3 regions of the Sphaerisporangium sp. NPDC005288 genome follow, and region 1 is predicted to be linked to each of the others. Evidence: riboswitches for the same ligand, from Rfam matches in the RefSeq annotation. Region 1 holds a riboswitch; each other region holds the start of a gene.

Region 1 (7,239 bases):
CGATGTGCTGGTCGACGCCCACGAAGCCGAGCAGCCAGTTGAACAGGCCGAAGTCGCGGCCGTAGAGCTGGGTGAACACGATGGCGACGGCGACGACCGAGGTCACCAGCGGCACCAGGACGCCCAGCCGGAAGAACAGCCGGCCGCGGAGGCGCTTGTTGAGCGCGTTGGCGAGCATGAGCGCGAGGACGAGCTGCGGCACCGTGGCGAGGACGAAGATGCCGACGGTGTTGATCACCGCGTTCCAGAAGTCCTCGTCCGCCAGGAGCTTGGTGTAGTTGGCCAGGCCGGTGAAGGAGGCGTCTCCGCCGGCCAGTCCGTAGTCCTGGAGCGACACCCACAGGGTGAACACCAGGGGGAACAGGCCGAAGATCGCGAAGAGCAGGAAGTACGGGGAGATCAGGAAGTACGGGGTCGCCTTGATGTCGAACTGCGACCAGATACTGCGGCGGGAGCGCGCCTGGTGGCGTCCCGGCCGGGGCGGCGGAGGCGCCGGATCCGCCCGCTGCGTGTGGAGGTTGACGCTCATCGGATTTCCGGGGCGCTCCCTGGCCGGCGGCCACGGGGAGGAGCCCCATTCTCCTTCTTCTCGTCGGTAACGGTCGATCGTGTGCCCGCTACCAAGCGATAACCAAGCTCGGCATCGGTACGACTGGACGAGTGCCTCGCGGGGCGTGGGCGGTGGTGGGTTCCACCACCGCCACGCCGCTCACTACGGCAGGTCACCGGTTCGCCGGGGCGGTGAGCCCCGGCGAACCGGTGAGGACCGGGGAGGATCAGCCCGCCGCCTTCTGGCCCGCCTCGACGAACTTCTGCCAGGCCTGGGCCACGGGCACCGAGCCCTGCTCCATGCCGTTGAGGACCTGCTCCACCTCGCGCTTGACCTGCGCGTGCTTCTCACCGAGGAAGATCGGCTGAAGCGACTTGATGGACGGCCCGAAGATCTTGCCGATGGGCGCGTTGTTGAAGTACTCGTTGTTCACGCTCTGGAGCTCGGGGTTGTCCTGCGCCGGGATGGTGCTGGGCAGGTTGCCGCCCTCCTTGAACGCCATGAGCTGGGCGTCGGGGCTGGTCAGGTAGCTGGCCAGCTCGGCGGCCTCCTTCGGGTGCTTGGACTGCTTGGGCACCGCGAGCCAGGAGCCGCCCCAGTTGCCGCCGCCGCCGGGCACGGTCGCGACGTCCCACTTGCCCTTGAACTTGTCACCGGCGTTGCCCGAGACCACGCCGAGCATCCAGCCGGGGCAGCCCAGGGTCGCGAACTGCGACTTGACGAAGCCGGTGTTCCAGCCGTCGGTGAAGTTCTGCAGCTTGGCGGTCAGGCCGTCCTGGCTGATCTTCGTGGCGAGGTCGAACGCGGACTTGACGGCCGGGTTCTTGTCCACGATGAGCTGCTGGTTCTTGTCGAAGTAGGTGACGTTGCCGTTCTTGGCGGCCTCCTGCGCCAGCACCACGTTGTAGATGGTGTTGATGCTGTCGACGAACTTGGCGTCCTTGACCTTGGACTGGAACTGCTGGCCGGCCTTGATGAAGTCCTCCCAGCCGCCGCTCCACAGCTTGCCGACCTCGTCGCGGTCGGTGGGAAGCCCGGCCTGCTTGAACAGGTCGGAGCGGTAGCAGATGCTCATGCCGCCGACGTCGGTGCCGAGGGCGAACAGCTTGCCCTCGGTGTTGATGCCGTTCTCCCACTTCCAGGCGGGGAAGTCGGCCTGGCGGCTCTGCAGGCCGTACTGGCCGAGGTCGGTGAAGAACTGGGGACGGGCCTTGGCCAGACCCATGCCGCCCTCGTCGATGCCGACCACGTCGCCGGCGCCGGTGCCCGACTGCAGCCACTGCAGCATCTGCGGCCAATAGACGTTCTCAAAGCTGTCGGTGAGGTTGTTGTACTTCACCTGAACGTTGGGGTGATCGCTGTTCCACTTGGCGACCGCGGCCTTGTAGCCGAAGTTGGTCCCGCCGCCGAAGGTCTGCAGCGTAAGGGTGATCTTCTCGGCCGCGGCCGAGGACGAGCCACCGGTGCTGGTGTTCCCGCCGTCCCCGCCGGAGCTGCACGCGGCGGTGATGCCGAGTGCGACCGTCATCACCGATGCGACCGCGAGTGTCTTCCCGCGGCGCATATTGTTCATCATTCCGGACCCCTCTCAGGTGGTTGCCCGATCTTTGGGAGGTGCATCGAGGGCCGGCCCCGACAGTCGGGCCCACGATGTGCTGGATCCCTCAGTCGTGATCTCGCGGGGGTGAGCCTGCGAGCGATATTTGGGAGCGCTCCCACGAAGGGTCCCCGACGGGCAATGCTGGCGTCAATATGCCGAAACCTAACTGTTACTCCTGGGGCGGTTAGCGCTGAGAAAACCGTAGAGTAGCCCCCATAAGGCCCTTTCGCAGCATTGGGAGCGCTCCCACCGCTTCGGCACAGTCGGGCGCAAATCATCCATGCGCCACGGCGCACGGGCTTCACCGGGCTCCTAGGCCACGGCGCGCGGGCTCCGCCGAGGTCCTGGGGGCGCGGCGCGCGGGCTGCGCGGCGTTCCGGCCGGCTCGCCGGAGTGATGGGAAACGAGCGCCGGCGCCGCGCGGCCGGGGGAGTGGGCCGGCCGTGCGGCGCCGGGAGGCGTCCTTCGCGGGGAGGCGGGCGGGACGCCGCGGAAAGGTGGAACGAGGGTGGCGGGCCGCCGAGGTCAGGCGGCGTAGCCGGGGTAGCCGTATCCGACGATCTGCGAGGCCGGCCTGGTGCGGATCTCGACCTTGCCGCCGTCGGTGTTGCCCTCGACCGTGCGGATGGTGCCGTCGCCGTTGTCCTTGATGACGAAGCCGACGTGCTCGATGCCGTCGATGCTCTTGTCGCCGTTGAAGGAGAAGAACACGACCGCGCCGGGCTTGGGCGTGGTGCCCCAGCGGTCCCGCGCGGCGAACCACTTGGCGTGGGCGACGGTGTAGGCGTCGGCGCCGACGGTGTCCTGCAGGCCCATCTGCGCGCCCACCCAGGAGACGAACATGTCGCACCAGGCGGCGTCGGCGTAGTCGGCGATCGTGCCACTGTCGCGCGCCACGGTCTCCCTGGCGCGCGGGGAGCTCATGTACCAGGCGTGGAACTTGGTGCCGCCGCCGCTGCCGTTCTCGCTGATGCCGACCTGCTTCTCGGCCAGTGCCAGCAACTGCTCGGCGGAGACCTGCCGGGACGGCAGCCCCACCTTCGCCGCCTCCTGCCGCGCGACGGCGACGATGCCGCTCTTGGGAGAGGCGGCGTCGGCCTGGGGAGAGGAGTCGGCGTTCGCCGCAAGGGCGGTGCCGGTGACAACCTGGGCGAGCACGAGCCCGCCGAACGCGACGGCCTTCAACTGGTTCTTCGGGGCATCCAGAAGCCGATGTACGGTCGTGACGAACATGGACAAGCTGAGACTCCTTCTTCCTGCCGCCTACCGGGTTAGCTGACGGGTTCGGACGTGAAGGTTCGTCCTACGGGCGCGTCCGTGGGCGGGCGCGCCTGATTCACCCCAAGAAGGTGGGTCCCCGGCTCCGCGTGGGCGCGGACTCGACGGAGGCGCGTGACGGTGGGAGAGGGGTCTCTCCGCAGAGGACCGGCCGCGCCGGGCGATATCGGCGGCACGGGCGGGTCGCTCAGAGAAGCGGTCTCCCGTGCCGGGATTCCTCCGAGAGTAATACATCGGACAAACCACATGCAAGTGGGACAAAGCTCTCGTCCGTTCTGGCCTTCTCATGGCAAAGCCAGGCACGCGGCCCGGCGAGAATGCGCGTCGGGCGCGGTTGACCTGCCGCGACGCGGGTAAGGTGCCGCCGATCCGGGCCCCGCGGGCGCGGACACGACTCCGGGGCCGTCCGGGCCCAGTGATACTCGGAGCCTGCGACGCCTTCTGTGTCAAGTGGGGCCCGCGTTGCCCATGTGACGCCTGGGAGCCGCTCTCATCCGACAACGGCCGGGCCGCCGTCGGCCGCCGTTCATCGTCTGTTCCCTATTACGTAGGGTCGCGGGGCTAGGTTGCATGCGTCGTGAACGTGTCAATGCCCGGCGTGGAGAGGAACGGTCGAAGCCGCGTGCGGGAGCAGGGGTCGGCCGTCGCCTGGGTGGAGTCTCCGCTCCAGTTGCTGTGCGCGGTCGAGGCGCGGCACGCGGGGTTGATCGGGCCGGGCACCCGCGTGGTGACCCGCGGCAGGCTGCCCGGCCTGCGCGTCACCCGCGCCGAGCTGGACGTGCTGGAGCTGCCGGCCGGGCTGAGCATCCAGGCCGCCGATCAGGGCATGCCCCGTCCCGGCCGCCGCGAGGCCTGGGTCCTCGGGGACGCCTTCTCCGGCAGGATGCAGCTCACCTCGCTGACGGCCTTCCCCACCCGCATGGTCATCGTCGACGACGGCCTGGCCACCATCCGCCTGCTGGAGCTGTTGACCGCGGGCCTGGCCACCCCTCTGCTGCGCGCCCGCGCCGCGGCCAAGCCGTCCCGCCTGGCCCTGGGCGTCGCCGCGGGGATCCGCCTGCGCGCCGCGGCGAGGGCCGGACGGCTCACCGTCTTCACCGCCCTGCCCGTCCCCGCCGCCCTGGCCGACGCCGTGCGCGGGCTCGGGGCCGAGCTGGTCACCCACGACTTCGCCTGGCTGCGCTCCCAGCCGGTGGTCGCCCACCCCCGGCCCCGCGAGAACACGGTGGTCCTCGGCACCTCGCTGGTGCGCAACGGGCTGATCCACCGCGACCGCTACCTGTCCTGGCTGTTCGCCCTCGAAGGGCCGCTGGCGTACTACCCGCACCGCAGGGAGGACCCCGGCGACCTGGCCGCGGTCCGTGACCACCCCGGGGTCACCGTGTACGACGCCGGGGCGCCGGTCGAGATGACCCTGCGCGACCTGCGCCCCGGCCAGCGCGTTCTCAGCCTGCCGTCCACGGCCGTCACCTCGCTGCGCGTGCTGCTCGCCGCCCGAGGGGTGCCCGTCCAGACCGTGGAGGTGCCCGACGACTGGTGGACTCCCTCCGCGTCGGTCTCCCTCCGATCGCATCTCCAGATGTTCGCGCACGAAAGGGCTTCTCCTTGAGCCGGGTTCTCGCTGTGGCCGATTCGGACTCGTATCTGAAATGGGCGGCGGGTCTTCTCGACCAGCTACCGGCCGGTTGGACATCGACGCTGGCCGTCGTGCGCACGCCGATCGTGCCGTCCCCGGCCCAGATCACCGCCGCCGTCAGCGGCACCCGCTCCGGCGCGGCCGAGCCGCCCGCCGTGGTGTCGGCGCGGGCGCTGCGCCGCATCGCCGAACGCGACCGGCCCGACGCCATCCTGCTGGCCTGCACAGGACCGGTGGTCGACGTGCTGGCCGGCGACGTGTTCGCCGGGCTCTCGCCCCGGCCGGTGCTGGTGTCGGGGCTGCCGGGCATCTCCATCCCCGCCACAGAGAAGGCCTGGCTGTACCGCGGGGCCTGCGACCTGTTCGTCGTGCACAGCGGCAGGGAGGTGGAGGAGTTCGGCCGCATCGGCAGGGAACTGGGCGCCACCGGGTCGATGGCCCTGGCCCGCCTGCCCTACCTGGACCATCGGACGGCCGGCGGCGGGACGGGCGACCGCCTGGTGTTCGCCACCCAGGCCAAGGTGCCCAAGCGGCGCGAGGACCGCGAGAGCATCCTGCTGGCCCTCGCCCGGCTGGCCGAGGCGCGTCCGGGCCTGGACGTCGTGGTCAAGCTGCGCGCCCTTGAGAACGAGCGCCAGACCCACAACGAGCGCTACCACTACGAGCGCCTGTGGCGGTCGCTGGCCGAATCCGGCGCGGTGCGTCCCGGCTCGGTGCGCTTCGCCGCAGGCGCCATGCACGAGCACCTGGCCGCCGCGGCGGGATTCGTGACGGTCAGCTCCACCGCGGCCCTGGAGGCGATCGCCGGCCGCGTCCCGCTGCTGGTCCTTTCGGACTTCGGGGTCAGCGCCGAGATGATCAACCTGGTGTTCGAGGACAGCGGGTGCCTGGGCACCCTGGAAGACCTGGCGCGCGGCGACCTGCGGCACCCGACGGCCGCCTGGTGCGACGCCAACTACTTCCACGACCCGGCCACCAGCGACTGGGTGGCCAGGCTCGGCTCCCTGATCGCCGAGGCGCGTGCGGGGCGGCTCGCCCCGGTGCGGCCGCTGCTCACCGGACCCGAGCACGCGGCCGCCCGGCGGCGGGCCCGCCTGCGGGTGGAGGTGCCGCCGAACGTGCTGCGCGCCGGTTACCGCGCGAGCCGCCGCGTGCGCCGCTACCTCAAGGCGCTGGGCTGAACACCGGACGGGATGGCGTGAAACTTTCGTGCCGCCCCGTCCGCATCAGTGGTGGCATGGGCGCTGCGACCCCCGTCCGCCCTGCGGAACATGACGCGCCACGTTGACAACTCCCGGCGTCCGGTCACAATCAGTGACGTCAACGCCCCTGGTGACGGGAGGACGGTCATGGCGGGAAATCCCGGGTCGGAGGTCGCCATGCGCCGTTCCCTCGCGCGAGCGGCGATCGCCGCCTTCGCGGTCATCGGCGCGGTGGCCTCACCACCGCTGACGGCGGCCCCGGCAGGCGCCGCGGCCGCCACGCTGGGAGGGGCGGCCGCGGCCACCGGCCGCTACTTCGGCGCCGCCGTCGGCGCCTCCCATCTCGGCGAGGCGCCCTACGCGGCCGTGCTCGACCGGGAGTTCACCTCCGTGACGCCCGAGAACGAGATGCACTGGGACGCGGTGGAACCGGTGCGCGGCCAGTTCAACTTCACGCCGGCCGACGCCATCGTCGCCCACGCCCAGAGCAAGGGAATGCGAGTGCGCGGGCACAGCCTGGTCGACTCCCCGCACACGGCCTGGACGGGCAACCTGCTGACCGCCCAGGACACCTACCAGGCGCTCACCGCCCACATCGCCGCGGTGGCCGGCCACTTCCGAGGGAAGATCCACAGCTGGGACGTGGTGAACGAGGCGTTCGCCGACTCGGGTGGCGTGCGCCCCGGCCTGTTCCAGCGACGCCTCGGCGACTCCTACATCGAGACGGCCTTCCGGGCCGCCCGCGCGGCCGACCCGGCCGCCCGGCTGTGCCTCAACGACTATGGCATCGAGGATCCGGCGGCCGCCAAGACCCGCGGCGTGCTGGCCATGGTCAAGGACTTCAAGACGCGGGGCGTGCCGATCGACTGCGTCGGGCTGGAGTCGCACTTCTCCGCGACGGCGCCGCTGCCGGCGGCCTACGCCCAGACCATCGCCCAGTTCGCCGCGCTCGGCGTGGACGTCCAGATCACCG
Region 2 (7,239 bases), on a different contig from region 1:
ACAAGGGGTGGTATGTCCAGTAAGCAGATATTCATCAAATTCGCTGTCCTTGGTGTCGCCGTCGCCTCGCCCACGCCGCTCGCCGTGGCCGGCGCCTTCGCCCAGTCCGCCGCAGCTCCCTCTCGCGCCGCCCACGCCCGTCCGGCGGACGTGACCCGGCAGAGCGTCATCGACCGGGCCAAGACCTGGAACCCGGGCACCCCGCAGCGGGTGCCGTACAGCCAGGGCAAGTACCACAACGGCTACCGCACCGACTGCTCCGGCTACGCCTCGATGGCGCTCGGGCTGAGCGCTCCGGGCCTGAACACCGTGGCCCTCGCCTCGCCGGGCGCGAGCAGCCCGATCGCGATGTCCGAACTGCTCACCGGCGACCTGGTCATCGACGCCATCGGCGACAACAACAACCGGCACGTCGTGATCTTCGAGCAGTGGGCGAACCCCGGGCGCACGTCCTACTGGGCCTACGAGCAGCGCGGCGGCTACGGAACCGACCATCGCGTCCTCACCTACGGCCTGCGGCCGGGCAGCGAGTTCCATGCCCGCCGGCCCCGGGTGTTCGGCGGCGGCGGGACCCCCGCTCCCGGAGGCAAGGTCTGGGTCGACACCTTCGCCGACGCGACGGGCTACCGCGAGCCGAACACCGGCGACCCGCAGGGCACGCTCGACAAGGGCACCAACTACGTCTACTGCCGCGTCCGGGGCGCCGAAGTCCGGCACGGGTCCGCGTTCAACCACTGGTGGCTGCGCACCGACCTCGACCGGACGAACCCCGGTAAGAACGGCCGCGGCGCCTACGTTTCCGCCTATTATCTCGCCAAATGGGGCAACGACGAGGCGAAGGACAATAACGGCAGAGATATCCCGAACTGCTGAGCATTCCGTGAACACCGCGTATTCACCGGGTTGACCGGCGGTGTCGCTCGATAACGGAGAGAAGAGGTGGACGGCGGCAGAACGTCCCGCCGGTCGAATGACCGGCGGGACGTTTTCCGTGCCGGCGCCGCCTGCCTCGGGGGGAGGAGGCCGCGCCGTCGGCGGGTTCCCGGGTCAGCGGGTCCACTGCGGGTCGCGGCCGAGGTGGCGCAGCAGCTCGGCGGTGGCGTCGTCGGCCGGGTGCGGGTCGAGGGCGGGGGCGTAGGCGAAGCCGCGCAGCGGCTCGGCGAGGACGCGGGCCACCGGCAGCAGGCGCTCGGACAGCTCGGCGTCCAGAGGCGACGGACGGCCGGTGGCGACCGCGATGTCCCAGGCGTGCACGGCGGCGTCCAGCGCGGCGGCGCCGACGGCGACCTCGGCGGGCAGCGCGCCCTGCGGCAGCGGCGTCGGTACGGCCTCCGCGCCGGGCGCCACGGTGGCGAAGCCCCGTGCCGCGACCTCCAGGGCGCTTTCGAGCAGGTCCTTCGGGTCGCCGGGGGCCTGCGCCGCCGGGTCGAACGGGTTCTCCTCCGGACCGCCGGCACCGGTGATCGCGGCGGCGTAGGCGCGCTGGTCGCCGGCGGCGTGCCGCAGCACCTGCGCCACGTTCCACTGCTCGCACGGGGTCTTGGCGGCCCAGTCGGCCTCGGTGACCCCGGCGGTGGTCGTGCGCAGCGCGTTGTGGGCCTGCTCCAGCAGCGACCAGGACGTGGTGGTCATGCGAAACCTCCGAGTTAGAGCGGAACGGATCGTTCTGTTCAAACTATATCGGAACGGAGCCTTCCGTTCAAGCTAGAATGGGCGCATGGAGCCCACGACAGCAGGCATGAGGGGACGCAAGGCCGAGGCCGCACGCAACGACCGCACGATCCTCGACGCCGCGCGAGCGGTGTTCGTCGCCGACCCCAAAGCGCCGATCTCGGCGGTGGCGCACGAGGCGGGCGTCGGCGTCGGCGCCCTGTACCGGCGCTACGCCGGCAAGGAGGAGCTGCTGCGCACCCTCTGCGAGGACGGCCTGCGCCGGTTCACGGCGATCGCCGAGTCCGCGCTGGCGCGGGACGGCGACGCGTGGGAGGCCTTCACCACGTTCCTGCGCGAGGTCGTCGACTCCGACGTGCACTCGCTGACCGTGCACCTGGCCGGCACGTTCACCCCCACGCGGGAGATGCACGAGCTGGCCGCGCACGCCGGCTCGCTCGCCGGGCGCGTCGTGGACCGGGCCCAGGCCGCCGGCGCGCTACGGCCGGACGTGGTCGCCGAGGACATTCCGATGATCTTCGACCAGATCACGGCGGTCCGTGCCGGCGACGCCGATCGCACCGCCGTGCTGCGCCACCGCTATCTGACCCTGCTGCTGGACGGGCTGCGCGCCGGCGCGCCGGCCACCCCGCTGCCCGCCTCCGCGCCGACCGGCGAGGAGCTCGGACGGCGCTGGCGGCACGCCGAGTCATCCCGCTCCTCGCAGCCCCCGCCCCGCCGCTGACCGGATCCCCGGGTGCGCCCTTGGCCCGCCGGGACCGGGACGCCTGACCGGGTCGTTCTGGCCGGATGCGCTTCCTGGGGGTGATCACGTCGGGGGAAGCCGTGCGTGTCCGCCCGTGTGACGCCGGTGGTGCGTACTTTGTCGCATTTGTGCTCTTTTGATGTGGTATGTACCTTGTTGGACAGCGGTATGCGTGCCGATGGTCCCACGCCGTCGTGCCCGTTGCCGTCCGTTGCCCACATCGCGCGTACCCGGCGGGACGGCGTCCCGCCGCGGGGACACGCCCGCCTCATCCACACCTCGCGGAACCGGGGACCCCCTTCGCGGAGTGAATCGGAACACCGGCCCTCGAAGGGACGGACCCACAGGGCACTTCCGCCCGAACCCATCAGCCGACCCGGTAGGCGCGTGGAAGCAAGGAGCGAGCCCTTCATGCCCATCGACCGGCTTTCCTCGATCTTCTCCCACCTCAAGAACCGGCTGGACCTGTCCGGCGCGCGCCTCTACTCCGCCATGGCGGGGGTGATCGTGGCCGTGCTCGCCATCGTGGCGGCCGTCGTGGTGACCGGTCCGGCGGACGCCGCCCCCAGCAGCGCCTCCTCGGAGCGCCCCTACGGCCAGGACGTGTCCGCCTACGAGTCCGACCACGACTGGAACGCCAGCCAGGCGCAGTTCGGCATCATCAAGGCCACCGAGGGCCTGACCTTCCGCGACTCCGCGTTCGCCCGCCACTGGGCCGAACTCGGCAAGAAGGGCATCGTGCGCGGCGCCTACCACTACGGTCACCCCGGCAACGACCCCATCGCCGAGGCCGACCACTTCCTGTCGGTGGTGGACGCCCAGCCCGCCGAGACCGGCGACCTGCTCGTGCTGGACCTGGAGACCAGCGACGGCCGGTCGGTCGCGCAGGTCAACGCCTGGGCCAAGACCTGGCTGGCCCACGTGAAGGACGAGACCGGCGTCACCCCGCTGTTCTACAGCGGCTGGAACTTCGCCGACACCTACGGCCACGGCCTGGCCGAGTACCCCTTGTGGGTGGCCTACTACGGCAGGGCCAAGGGCGACGTCACCCCGCCCGCCGACTGGAAGAGCTGGGCGATCCACCAGTACACCGACGTCCCCATCGACCAGAACGTCTCCGCGCTGACCACCGGCCAGTTGCGCGCGCTCGGCCGCCCCTGAGCGACGGCGCCTCGGCAGGACCGGCAGGACCGGGAGGACCGGGAGGATCTCCCGGGCGGGCGCGGGTAGTAGCGTCTGCTCATGCGACTCGGCGTTCTCGACATCGGCTCGAACACGGTGCACCTGCTGGTGGTGGACGCCCACAGGGGCGCGCAGCCGCTGCCCGCCTACTCGCACAAGGTCGAGTTGCGGCTGGCCGAGCACCTGCACGACGGTGACGTCCTGTCCCCCGAGGGCGAGCGCGAGCTGCGCCGCTTCGTCGAGGACTCGCTGCGCATCGCCGAGGACAAGGGGGTGGAGGACATCATGGCCTTCGCCACCTCGGCCGTGCGGGAGGCCGCCAACGGCGAGGAGGTCCTGGACCGCCTGCGGGCCGCCACCGAGATCGACGTGCAGGTGCTGTCCGGGCAGGACGAGGCGCGGCTGACGTTCCTGGCGGTGCGGCGCTGGTTCGGCTGGTCCTCCGGGCGGCTGCTGGTCCTGGACATCGGCGGCGGCTCCCTGGAGATCGCCTCCGGCATGGAGGAGGAGCCCGACGTGGCGATCTCGCTCCCGCTGGGCGCCGGGCGGATGACCCGCCAGTGGTTCACCGGCGCCCCGCCCCCCGCCGAGGAGGTGCGCGGCATGCGCCGGCAGGTGCGCGCGCAGATCGGCAGGGTGGTGGGCGATGTGGTGAAGTACGGGCACGCCGACCACGCGGTCGCCACGTCCAAGACCTTCAAGCAGCTCGCGCGCATCGCCGGCGCCGCCCCCTCCAGCGAGGGGTCCTATGTGAAGCGGGTGCTGCGCCAGGATGACCTCTCCCACTGGACCGGGCGCCTGGCCACGATGGACAACGCCCAGCGGTCCGGCCTGCCGGGCGTCTCCGCCGGTCGAGCCCCGCAACTGCTCGCCGGGGCGATCGTGGCCGACGCGACGATGGACCTGTTCGAGGTCCCCGAGGTGGAGATCTGCCCGTGGGCCCTGCGCGAAGGGGTGATCCTGCGCCGCCTGGACACCATGCCCGGCGCCTGAGGTCCGCGATCACGGCCGCCGGGGTCACCGTGCCCGGCGGTGTGCGCGATCGCTCCGCGCACACGGGAGAATCGATACGTCCACCTGCGTGATGAAACGTGTGACCATGTCCGTCCCGGGCACGGTGTCCACCGCGGCGGCACAAAAGGAGGAACGGCGATGATGGCGCTCATCGGAGCGGTCTACACGCTGCTGGTCGTCCTGGCGCTGATGGGACTCGCTCTGGTGCTGATCGCCGTGATGGGGCTGATCTCGCTGGCGCTGCTGGCCTCGACCACCAGCCCCGAGCCCGAGCTCGGCGCCGACGGCCGCCCGGTCCCCCGCACCCCGGCCGCCGCCCCCGAGCCGTCCGAGACCCCCGAGCCGTCCAAGGCTCCCCGGCCCTCCGAGATCCCTGCGCCCTCCGAGGCTCCCACGCCGTCCGACGCCGCTCCCAGGCCGTCGAAGGTCTCTGAGCCGTCCAAGGCTCCCCGGCCCTCCGGGACTCCTGAGCCGTCCGAGGCTCCGAGGCCGTCCGAGGCTCCTGAGCCGCCCGCCCGCGGTCCGGTGCCCGGCGTCCCCGGGCGCGGCGCCGGGGGAGGGGGGACGACGCCGGACGCCGGAGCAGGCAAGACGGTGAGGGAGGGCGGGCAGCGGCTGTCGTGGCCGTTCGGGATGCCCCGGCCGGGATGGGTGCCGCACGGAGTGGCCTACGCGCGCGACGCATGGCTTTATCCGCTCCGTCGCTACGGCGAAACCGCTCAAAAGCTGATAGGACGGTAGTCGCGCTAGATCATCTGGAGGATCGCCATGCGGACAAGACCCCCATTCCGCGCCGACCATGTCGGCAGCCTGCTCCGTCCCGCCGCCCTGCTGGAGGCGCGCGAGGCCTTCGCCACCGGCGCCATCCCCGCCGAGCGGCTCAGAGAGGTCGAGGACGAGGCGATCCGCGAGGTGGTGCGGGCCCAGGAGGAGGTGGGCCTGCGCTCGGCGACCGACGGCGAGTTCCGCCGGGCGTCCTGGCACATGGACTTCATCTACCGGCTCGGCGGCATCGGCCAGGCCGCCGACGAGCGCATCAACGTGCAGTTCCGCAACGAGCAGGGAGTCATCGAGTTCGCCCCCGCCGCGCTGCGCGTCCACGACCGGGTGCGCCTGGACGAGACGATCTTCGGCGACGACTTCGCGTTCCTGCGCGAGCAGGCGACCACGGCCACCCCCAAGCTGACCATCCCCTCGCCCAACATGGTCCACTACCGCGGCGGGCGCGCCTCCGTCGACCCGGCGGTGTACGGCGACATGGAGGCGTTCTGGAGCGACCTCAGCGCCGCCTACGCCGAGGAGGTCCGCCGGCTGGCCGCGCTCGGCTGCACCTACCTGCAGTTCGACGACACCAGCCTCGCCTACCTCAACGACCCCTCGCAGCGCGCCGAGATCGCCGAGCGCGGGGACGACGCCGAGCACCTGCACCTGCGGTACATCAAGCAGATCAACGACGCCCTCGCCGGCAAGCCCGAAGGGCTGTCGGTCACCACGCACATGTGCCGCGGCAACTTCCGCTCCTCGTGGGTGGCCTCGGGCGGCTACGACTTCGTGGCCGAAGCCCTGTTCGGCGAGCTGGCCGTGGACGGCTTCTTCCTGGAGTTCGACGACGAGCGCTCGGGCGGGTTCGAGCCGCTGCGGTTCGTGCCCAAGGGCAAGGCGGTGGTCCTCGGCCTGGTCACCACCAAGCGCGGCGCGCTTGAGTCCAAGGACGACCTGAAGCGGCGGGTCGAGGAGGCGGCCAAGTACATCGACGCCGACCAGCTCTGCCTGTCGCCGCAGTGCGGGTTCTCCTCGACGGTGGAGGGCAACTCCCTGACCCGGGAGGAGCAGTTCGCCAAGCTCCGCCTGATCGTCGAGACCGCCGAGGAGATCTGGGGCTCCTGACCGCCCCCGCGGCCGCGAACGGCCGGCGCCCGCGACGGACGCCGGCCGCGTCTCCCACCGCCCTGGCCCGCCGCGTGTGCCCGCCGCGTGTGCCGGCGGCCCGCGTCGGCGGCCCGCGTCGGCCGCCCGCCGGGACGGCGGGGAGGTCACAGCTCCTTGAGGAAGCCGCCGTCCACCGCGAAGTCGGCGCCGGTGGTGCTCGCCGAGCGCGGGGAGGCCAGCAGCGCCACCATGTCGGCGACCTCCCGCGGCTCGACGAGCCGGCCGGTGACCAGCTTCATCATCTGCGGCGCGACGGTGTCCATCACGGTGTCGCGGTCGGTGCCGGCCTGCGCGGCGATGATGTCGGCCGCGCCGCCCTCCTCGGTCCACCAGGCGGTGCGCACCGGCCCGGGGGAGACGGTGTTCACCCGGACGCCCCGCGGGCCGTACTCCTCCGACAACGCCTTGGTCAGCGTGTTGAGCCCCGCCTTGGCCGCGTTGTAGTCCACGTTCATCGGCGCCGGCTGGCGGGCGCCGCCGGAGGAGACGGTGACGATCGCGCCGCCGCCCCGGGCGACCAGATGCGGGATCGCCGCCCGGATGGCCCTGACCGCCGCGAACAGGTTGAACTCGAACATCTCCCGCCAGTCGGCGTCGGTCGGCCCCTCGAAGGAGAAGCGCGGCAGGCGGGCGCCGGGGGGCGGGCCGCCGGCGTTGTTGACCAGGATGTCCAGGCCGCCGAACCGCTCGACGGCATG
Region 3 (7,239 bases), on a different contig from region 1:
AGGGCGGGCGCGAGCAGACCGAGCGGGGCCGCCGCGCCGAACACGACGGTGTCGCACCCCTCCGACCGCACCAGAGCGGCCGCCCGCCGCGCCACCTCCGGGACCGGCAGCATCAGTGACCCTCCATGCCGCACCACGCGGTACGGCTGCCGCGCGTCGAACTCCTCCCACCCGCGCCAGCGCGAGGCGTACACCACCACCGACCCCGGCGGCCGCCGGAGGGCGAGCGCGTGCACGAACGCCTGGATGCCGCCGGGCCGCGGCGGGAAGTCGTTGGTGACGAACAGCGTCCTGGCGTGCCCGGGGCCGTGCCCGTCGGGGATCACGGCTCGGGCAGGCCGTTCAGGCGGGCCCAGGAGCGCGCTAGAGCCAGACGCTGCGGAGCGGTGGGGTGGGAGGCGTACATCAGGTAGTCGAAGCCGCTCGGCGTCAGATCGGAGATGTTGGTCAGCGCCAGCCGCTTCTGCATCGCGGCGAACGTGGCGGCGTCGCGGGTCAGATCCAGCGCGTGGACGTCGGCCCTGGCCTCGATCCGCCGGCTGACGAGGTTCTCGGCCGGCCCCGACAGCACGGTCGCCAGGCTCATCAGCCCCAGAAGCACGCCGACCGACCTCGGGTCGGCCACCGAGGCGACGCCCGTGCGGCGCCTGAGCGCGGGCAGGGACACCACCAGGTACAGCAGGCAGGCGCCCGCGGCGGCGCCGAGCGCGCCGACCATCGTCCCGTACAGGACGTCCCCGCGCTTGGCGTGCCCCAGCTCGTGCGCGACGACCAGCCTCACCTCACCGGCCGGGGCGCGCAGCAGCGTGTCGTAGACGACGATGCGGCGGGTGGCGCCGAAGCCGGAGACGTAGGCGTTGAGCGCCGTGGTCCGGCGGGAGGCGTCGGCGACCAGCACGTCCTGGACGGGGACGCCGTCGCGGCGGGCCATGGCGACCAGATCGTCGCGCAGCCGCCCGGCGGGCAGCGGCGTGAAGTCGTTGAACAACGGCTCGACGACCAGGGGGTAGACGAACGACGCCGCGACGGTGAGCAGGAACGCCCCGGCCGCGGCGGGCGCCCACCAGCGGCGGGGGGCGCGGCGGGCCAGCCAGACCACCGCGAGCACCATGATCGCGATGATCACGGTCTGGACGGCGAAGCTCTTGAGCCGGTCGGCCGACCACGCGGGCCACTGCTGGGTGGACAGGCCGTACGCGCGCAGCCGCGTCTCGTACCACATGCCGAGCGGCCACTTGATCGCCAGGCTCACCGCCGAGAGCGCGACGACGCCGAGCAGGGCGCGCGCCCACCACGGGCCCGGGAGCCGTCCCACCAGCCAGGCGCCCACGGGCGTCAGGACCAGCACGCCCGCGACGGCGAGCGTCACGGCCAGCGACAGGTACACCGGCACGTTCACGGCCGCGTCGAAAGCGTCGGCGCGCGCGATCTGCGCCGCGGTGAAGTCGCGCGCGGGATCGGGCGCCACGGCGGGCGCGGAGCCCGGCAGCGGGCGCCACGGCGTGCTCACCGCCACCACGGCGGCCAGCGCCACCCCCAGGCCCACCAGCGCGCCCCCCGCCGCCCGCACCCCGCTCACCGCTCGCTCCGAGCCGGCGCCTGGACCATCGGATGGGCCCGTGCGGGTGTGCGCGTCCGCGCCGGCGTCGCCCGCCGGGCCGGCCACGCGGCCGGTCTCGTCACTTCGCTCCATGCTCTCCCCTGCGCCGCGCCGCCACCGTGGTCATGCGAGCTGGTCTCGGACGTACTCGCGCCAGGCGGCGGTGAACCGCTCCAGGCTCATGCGGAGCGTGCGGGACAGCGCCGCCCGCACGTCCCCGTGCCTGGACTCACGGTAGAGGCTCACCAGAGCGCGTTCGCCGAAGCGCCCCGCGACATACCGGCAGGCGAGCCAGGCCTCCTCGTACGCCTGGGCCTGCCGCGCGGAGCCGGCGGCGAACGCCTCCGGCCCGGGCAGCCGTTCGGGCGTCCGTCCGGCGCGCACCTCGTCGGCCAGTTCGGCCGCGGCCCGGCGCGCCGGGATGCCGGCGTCGAGATAGCCGACGTAGTCCGCGAACCCCTCGACCAGCCATTTGGGCGTGCTCCCGTCGAGCGCCGCCCCGGTGGCGATGTGCGTGATCTCGTGGGCGAGGACGACGTCGCGGCCGGCGGCGGTCAGGCGGGCGAACGACCGCGGCTCCACGATCACCCGGTCGGCGCCCGCCACCGCGGCCAGGCCGCTCACCTGCGCTGGGGCGGCCAGCACGGCCGCCTGCTCGGTCGTGGCGGGAACGGCGATCAGCGGACGCACCGGGCCCACGACGCGGGCGACCAGCCGGCTCGCCCGGTCGGCCCGGCGCGCCAGGTCGGCGAACGCGGCTCCGGAGGCCACGGCGGCGGCCCCGCCTCCGGGGACGGGCCCGGTCGCGGAGGTTCTCGCAGCCTGCGGGACCGTGGTTCCAGAAGCCGTGAGGGCTCCAGGGGCGGTGAGGGCACCGGGGGCCGCGACCACGAGGGAGAGGTCGCCGCGAAAGGTCCGCGCGCCGGACCATATCTCCGGATGCTCGCCGATCAGCGTCCGCGCCCGCCGTCCGAGATCGTCCTCGACGGCGGAGGGCCCCGTCAGCACGGTCAGCAACCCCGCCAGGACGGCCCAGAGCCACACGACGCGCATGCGGGAAATCTACCTGCTCGTCCTTCCCGGCCACATCGGCGTCCCAGGGGCGGACTCACCTCAGCGTCCCGGCAGCGGACCCGTATCGACTTAAGAACGGTGGACCCGTATCGACGTCCCGGCGGCGGACGCGTCTCGGCTTCCCGGCGGCGGACCCGGTTCGACGTCGCGGCGGCGGACCCGCGGAGGTCGTGCCCGCTTTATCCGGCCACATCGGCCTTGCGGGACGCGGACGTGCGAAGGCCCCGTCCGCTCCGAGGGGGGAGGAGCGGACGGGGCCTTCACGACCGGCGCGAGGGGCATGTGCACCACCCGGAAACGTCTTCGAGGAGCGGGGGCACCTCTCGGAGACGCTCTCCCGGAGGAATCCTCGCGCCGATCGGCCTCCGGAACGGCAGGCAGATCGGCCTCCGGAACCGCCGGTCAGCTTCCGGAACCGCCGGTCAGCTTCCGGAACCGCCGGTCAGGGTCCGGAACCGCCGGTCAGGGTCCGGAAGCGCCGGCCGGCATCCCGGGACGGCCCGGAAACCGGACCGGCCCGTCGTGGGAACCGGGAGCGGATCGGCACGGGCGACCGGCGCACCCGACCCAGCGGAGCCCTGGATGGGCGGGGGTGGTTCCGCGGGTCAAGCGGGGGTCCAGCGCCAACCTGGAGCGGCAGGCGGAATCCGACCTGGTCATCCGATTGCTGGATGGCAGCGCCGACGCCGCGACGGTCCCGCCGGTCAGACGCCGGGGCGGACGGCGCCGACGAAGGACGCCTTCCGGTAGCCCGACAGCTTGTCGATGCGCACCCGCGCGCCGGTGTGCGGCGAGTGGATCATCTTGCCGTGCCCGACGTACATGCCGACGTGGCCGAGTCCGTAGAAGAACATCAGGTCACCCTGCTTGAGGTTCTTCCAGGACACCTTCTTCCGCACCGTGCGGAACTGGCTGGCGGCGATGCGGGGCAGCTTCACCCCGGCCTTGCGCCAGGCGTACAGCATCAGGCCGGAGCAGTCGAAGGCCCCCGGGCCGCTGGCGCCCCAGCGGTAGGGGTCGCCGATCTGCTTCTTCGCCACCGCGACGGCCGTGTGCGCCTTGAACTGCTGCCGGGCGGCCCTGCTCACTTTGGCCTTGCTCTTGGATGTGCGGGAGGTGCTGGATGTGCTCGCCTCGCTCACCGTGGCCGTGCCGGTGGGCTCGGAGGCCCCGGTGATGCTCGGTGTCTCGATCAGCCCGGCCGGGCCGTAGACGGACGGCTCTGAGGGTCCCTGAGCCGGTGCCGCCGTGGCGGCGTCAGCCGCCGTCGCCTGCGTCGCCACGGCTCCCACGGAGGCCGTCATGGTGAGCACCACACCGCCGAGAGAGAAGCGGGCAATGCGCGACAGACGAGGGTTCTGGGTGGTGCTGGACAGGATCGCTCCTTGATTCTTCCACTCACGCCTACCGGGTTAGCTGACGGATTCGGGCATGGAAGTAGCCCTACGACGCCAAGGCGTCGATTCACCCCCTGATCCCGCGTTCAGGATCAATTGGGTCCCCGGTTCCGTGCTCCTTGCCGCACGGATTCGGCAGGTCACCGCCCCTTTGGGGTCCTGGCTCGCGCCTTACTGGGGCGACGGCGACCGCTGGATTGTCATGCGTGGAGCCGGTCGGAAGACCGGCTCCGTTCGCGACGGCATGGCGTGCTCGCCGCGGGCCAGAAGTTACACAGAACCCCAAATTGAGGCAAAGCCGTGACCAAGTCACATAGATCAAATAGGGGGCTTCTTAATCAGGAAACCCCTGCACAACAAGCGCATCCGTTACCCGTATGTGATTCCCCTCACATATCCCGAAACGGCACCTGACGCGAGTCACACAGGTCACATCAGTCACACCCGTTCAGGGATCTTGGAGAGGGAACGGTCCACCTAGCCCCGCCCGGCGGACCGGGATTCGCACCCCCGCATGTCACGCTCCGCACCCGAGACCCGTTACCCACGACGTCTGTTCCGCAACGATCCTTCAGCAACAGTGCTTCCGCAATGAGAATTACGCAATATCTGTTGCGCAACGTCCATTGCTAATGTCAAAGTGGGCGCATGGCCGATGAAGACGTACGCACGATCACCGACTCACGGGTGCTGGCCGCCCTGTCGCATCCCACGAGGCGGCGCCTCATGGACGCGCTGAAGGTCTACGGTCCCTGCACCGCCAGCATGCTGGCCGAGCACACCGGGCAGGCCGTCGCCAACGCCAGCCACCACCTGCGCGTCCTGGCCGGCAGCGAGCTCATCGAGGAGGCCCCCGAGCTCGCCCGCGACCGGCGCGAGCGCTGGTGGCGGCTGTCCTCGGCCGAGCTGCGCTGGAGCGAGTCCGACTTCGGCGGCGACCCCGCGACCGCCGCCATCGCCAGCGCGGCGGCGTCCCTCAACCTCGAACACCACGTCAGCATGGTCCGCGCCTGGTACGCCGCGAGCGAGGACGAGCGGGCGGCCTGGCAGGACGCCCCCTTCTCCACCGACAAGTGGCTGCGGCTCACCCCCGACGAGCTGCACGAGTTCGAGGCGCAGTTCCTGGAGCTCCTCAGCCGGTGGGCCACCCGGGAGATCCCCGACGACGGGCGGCCCCGCGAGCCGGTGTTCGTCTTCGCCTTCGGCGTCCCGGGCCGGCCGTGAACGGCCTCACCGCGGCGGCCGCGCCCGCCGCGTCCCGATCCCGGGGCCGCTGGGGGCTGCTGCGCGACCGCGACTTCCGGCTGCTGTGGGTCGGCGAGACCACCAGCGGCTTCGGCAGCTCTCTCACCTCGGTTGCCCTGCCTCTGGTCGCGATCACCGCGCTCCACGCGACCACGCTGGAGGTCGCTCTGCTCACCGCCGCGGCGTGGGTGCCCTGGGTGATCATCGGCCTGCCCGCCGGAGCCTGGGTCGACCGCCTGCCCCGCAGGCCCGTGATGCTGACCTGCGACGCCGTGTCGTTCCTGCTGTTCCTCAGCATCCCGGTGGCCGCGTGGCAAGGCGTGCTGACCGTCGGCCATCTGCTGGCCGTCGCGCTGCTCACGGGCACCGCCAAGGTGTTCTTCCAGACCTCCTACCAGGTGTACCTCCCCTCGATCGTCGTTCCCGCCGACCTGCCCGAGGGCAACGCCAAGCTCCAGGGCGGCGAGTCGGCCGTCGAGGTGGTGGGCCCGGGAGCCGCCGGTCTGGTCGCCCAGGTGTTCGGCGCGGTCACCGCGCTGCTCGCCGACGCGGCGAGCTTCGTGGTCTCGGCGCTGTGCCTGCTCGGCATCAGGGCCCGCGAGGCCCCGGTGTCGCGCGAGCGGCGGGCCACGACGCTTCGACGCGAGATCGGCGAGGGCCTGCGCTTCGTCGCCCGCGACCCCTACCTGCGGGTGCTCACGGTGTTCGGGGCGGCCAGCAACCTCGGGCTCATGGGATACCAGGCCATCCTGGTCGTCTTCCTGGTGCGCGACGTCGGCGTCGGCCCCGGCGCGGTCGGCGGGCTGATGGCGGTCATGAGCGTCGGCGGCCTGGCGGGCGCGGCGAGCGCCACCTGGGTGTCCAGGCGGCTCGGCAGCGCCCGCGCCATGATCGTGTTCGAGGCGCTCGGCGCGCCGTTCGGCCTGCTCATTCCGCTGGCCCACCGGGGCCCGTGGCTGGCGGTCGCGGTGGCCGGCGGGTTCGTCCTGGTCACGGGCGTGGTGGCGGGCAACATCATCAAGGCGGGCTTCCGCCAGACCTACGTCCCCCGGCACCTGCTCGGCCGGGTCTCCGTGAGCATGCAGTTCGTCAACTACGGCACCATCCCGCTCGGCGCCCTCCTCGGCGGAGCGCTCGGCGGCGCCATCGGCACCCGTCCATCGATGTGGGTCGTCACGGCCGGGCTCGCCCTGACCGGCCTGATCCTCCTCACCGGCCCCCTCAGGCACCGCCGCGACCTCCCCGCCTCCCCCGACCGCCCCTGACCCCACGACCCCACCCACCACCAGACCAGCCCGCACACCGAACCAGACCCGTTCGAGCATGCCTATCCCGGCGCCGGGTCGGCGGGACGAGGAACGGCCGATCCGGCGCCGTGTGCGGCGGGCGACCCGGTGGACCCTCGGCTCACAGCCCCGGCCGTTCGCCAGGCCACCGGCGGGCGGGCGTCCTTGCCATATCGGCAAGAGGGTGTGCTCATTCGCGCCGCGAGCGCCTAGCCTGCCGGCCATGATGTCGCATTCTCAGCACCATGATCACCTTGGACATGAAGATCAACGTGACCGCCATGACCACGATGGCGAGGGCCACGCGCACCATGACGAGGCCGGCCTGGCGGACCTGCTCGACCTGGACGCGGTGGTGCTCGGCGCCTACCTGGAGAAGGTGACCGCGTGGGCCGGGCGGCACGCCCCCGACGCGCCCCGGACCATCGTCGACGTGGGCGCCGGGACGGGCACCGGCGGGCTGGCCTTCGCACGCCGCTTCGCGACCGCCGAGGTCGTCGCCGTCGACAGGTCCCCCTTGATGCTCGGACGCCTCCAGGCCACGGCGCGCGAGCGCGGGCTGGCCCAGCGGCTGCGCGTCGTACAGGCCGACCTGGACGTCGCCTGGCCCTCGGTCGGCGGAGTGGACCTCGCGTGG

The links. A riboswitch is a leader RNA that binds a small molecule or an ion and turns the genes downstream of it on or off. The one in region 1 is predicted to bind cyclic di-AMP.
Region 2: it holds a riboswitch for cyclic di-AMP, as region 1 does, so the genes downstream of both, ABZU32_RS12115 (GH25 family lysozyme) here and ABZU32_RS21045 (CHAP domain-containing protein) in region 1, are expected to answer to the same signal.
Region 3: it holds a riboswitch for cyclic di-AMP, as region 1 does, so the genes downstream of both, ABZU32_RS23625 (C40 family peptidase) here and ABZU32_RS21045 (CHAP domain-containing protein) in region 1, are expected to answer to the same signal.

The regions. Positions count from the first base shown of each region.
Region 1 covers NZ_JBEXGT010000021.1:97,133-104,371, reverse strand. Annotated here, with positions in the region: gene ABZU32_RS21055 (sugar ABC transporter permease) at 1-529, opposite strand, end outside; gene ABZU32_RS21050 (ABC transporter substrate-binding protein) at 777-2,114, opposite strand; gene ABZU32_RS21045 (CHAP domain-containing protein) at 2,676-3,383, opposite strand; cyclic di-AMP (ydaO/yuaA leader) riboswitch at 3,396-3,545, opposite strand; gene ABZU32_RS21040 (hypothetical protein) at 4,051-5,037, shown strand; gene ABZU32_RS21035 (DUF6716 putative glycosyltransferase) at 5,052-6,245, shown strand; gene ABZU32_RS21030 (endo-1,4-beta-xylanase) at 6,414-7,239, shown strand, end outside.
Region 2 covers NZ_JBEXGT010000010.1:57,604-64,842, reverse strand. Annotated here, with positions in the region: gene ABZU32_RS12130 (hypothetical protein) at 13-873, shown strand; gene ABZU32_RS12125 (TIGR03086 family metal-binding protein) at 1,048-1,632, opposite strand; gene ABZU32_RS12120 (TetR/AcrR family transcriptional regulator) at 1,718-2,395, shown strand; cyclic di-AMP (ydaO/yuaA leader) riboswitch at 2,671-2,816, shown strand; gene ABZU32_RS12115 (GH25 family lysozyme) at 2,828-3,577, shown strand; gene ABZU32_RS12110 (Ppx/GppA phosphatase family protein) at 3,659-4,591, shown strand; gene ABZU32_RS12105 (hypothetical protein) at 4,751-5,353, shown strand; gene ABZU32_RS12100 (5-methyltetrahydropteroyltriglutamate--homocysteine S-methyltransferase) at 5,381-6,499, shown strand; gene ABZU32_RS12095 (SDR family oxidoreductase) at 6,646-7,239, opposite strand, start outside.
Region 3 covers NZ_JBEXGT010000025.1:103,468-110,706, forward strand. Annotated here, with positions in the region: gene ABZU32_RS23610 (glycosyltransferase family 4 protein) at 1-326, opposite strand, end outside; gene ABZU32_RS23615 (M48 family metallopeptidase) at 323-1,693, opposite strand; gene ABZU32_RS23620 (hypothetical protein) at 1,724-2,653, opposite strand; gene ABZU32_RS23625 (C40 family peptidase) at 3,379-3,978, opposite strand; cyclic di-AMP (ydaO/yuaA leader) riboswitch at 4,061-4,219, opposite strand; gene ABZU32_RS23630 (metalloregulator ArsR/SmtB family transcription factor) at 4,720-5,295, shown strand; gene ABZU32_RS23635 (MFS transporter) at 5,292-6,581, shown strand; gene ABZU32_RS23640 (methyltransferase) at 6,826-7,239, shown strand, end outside.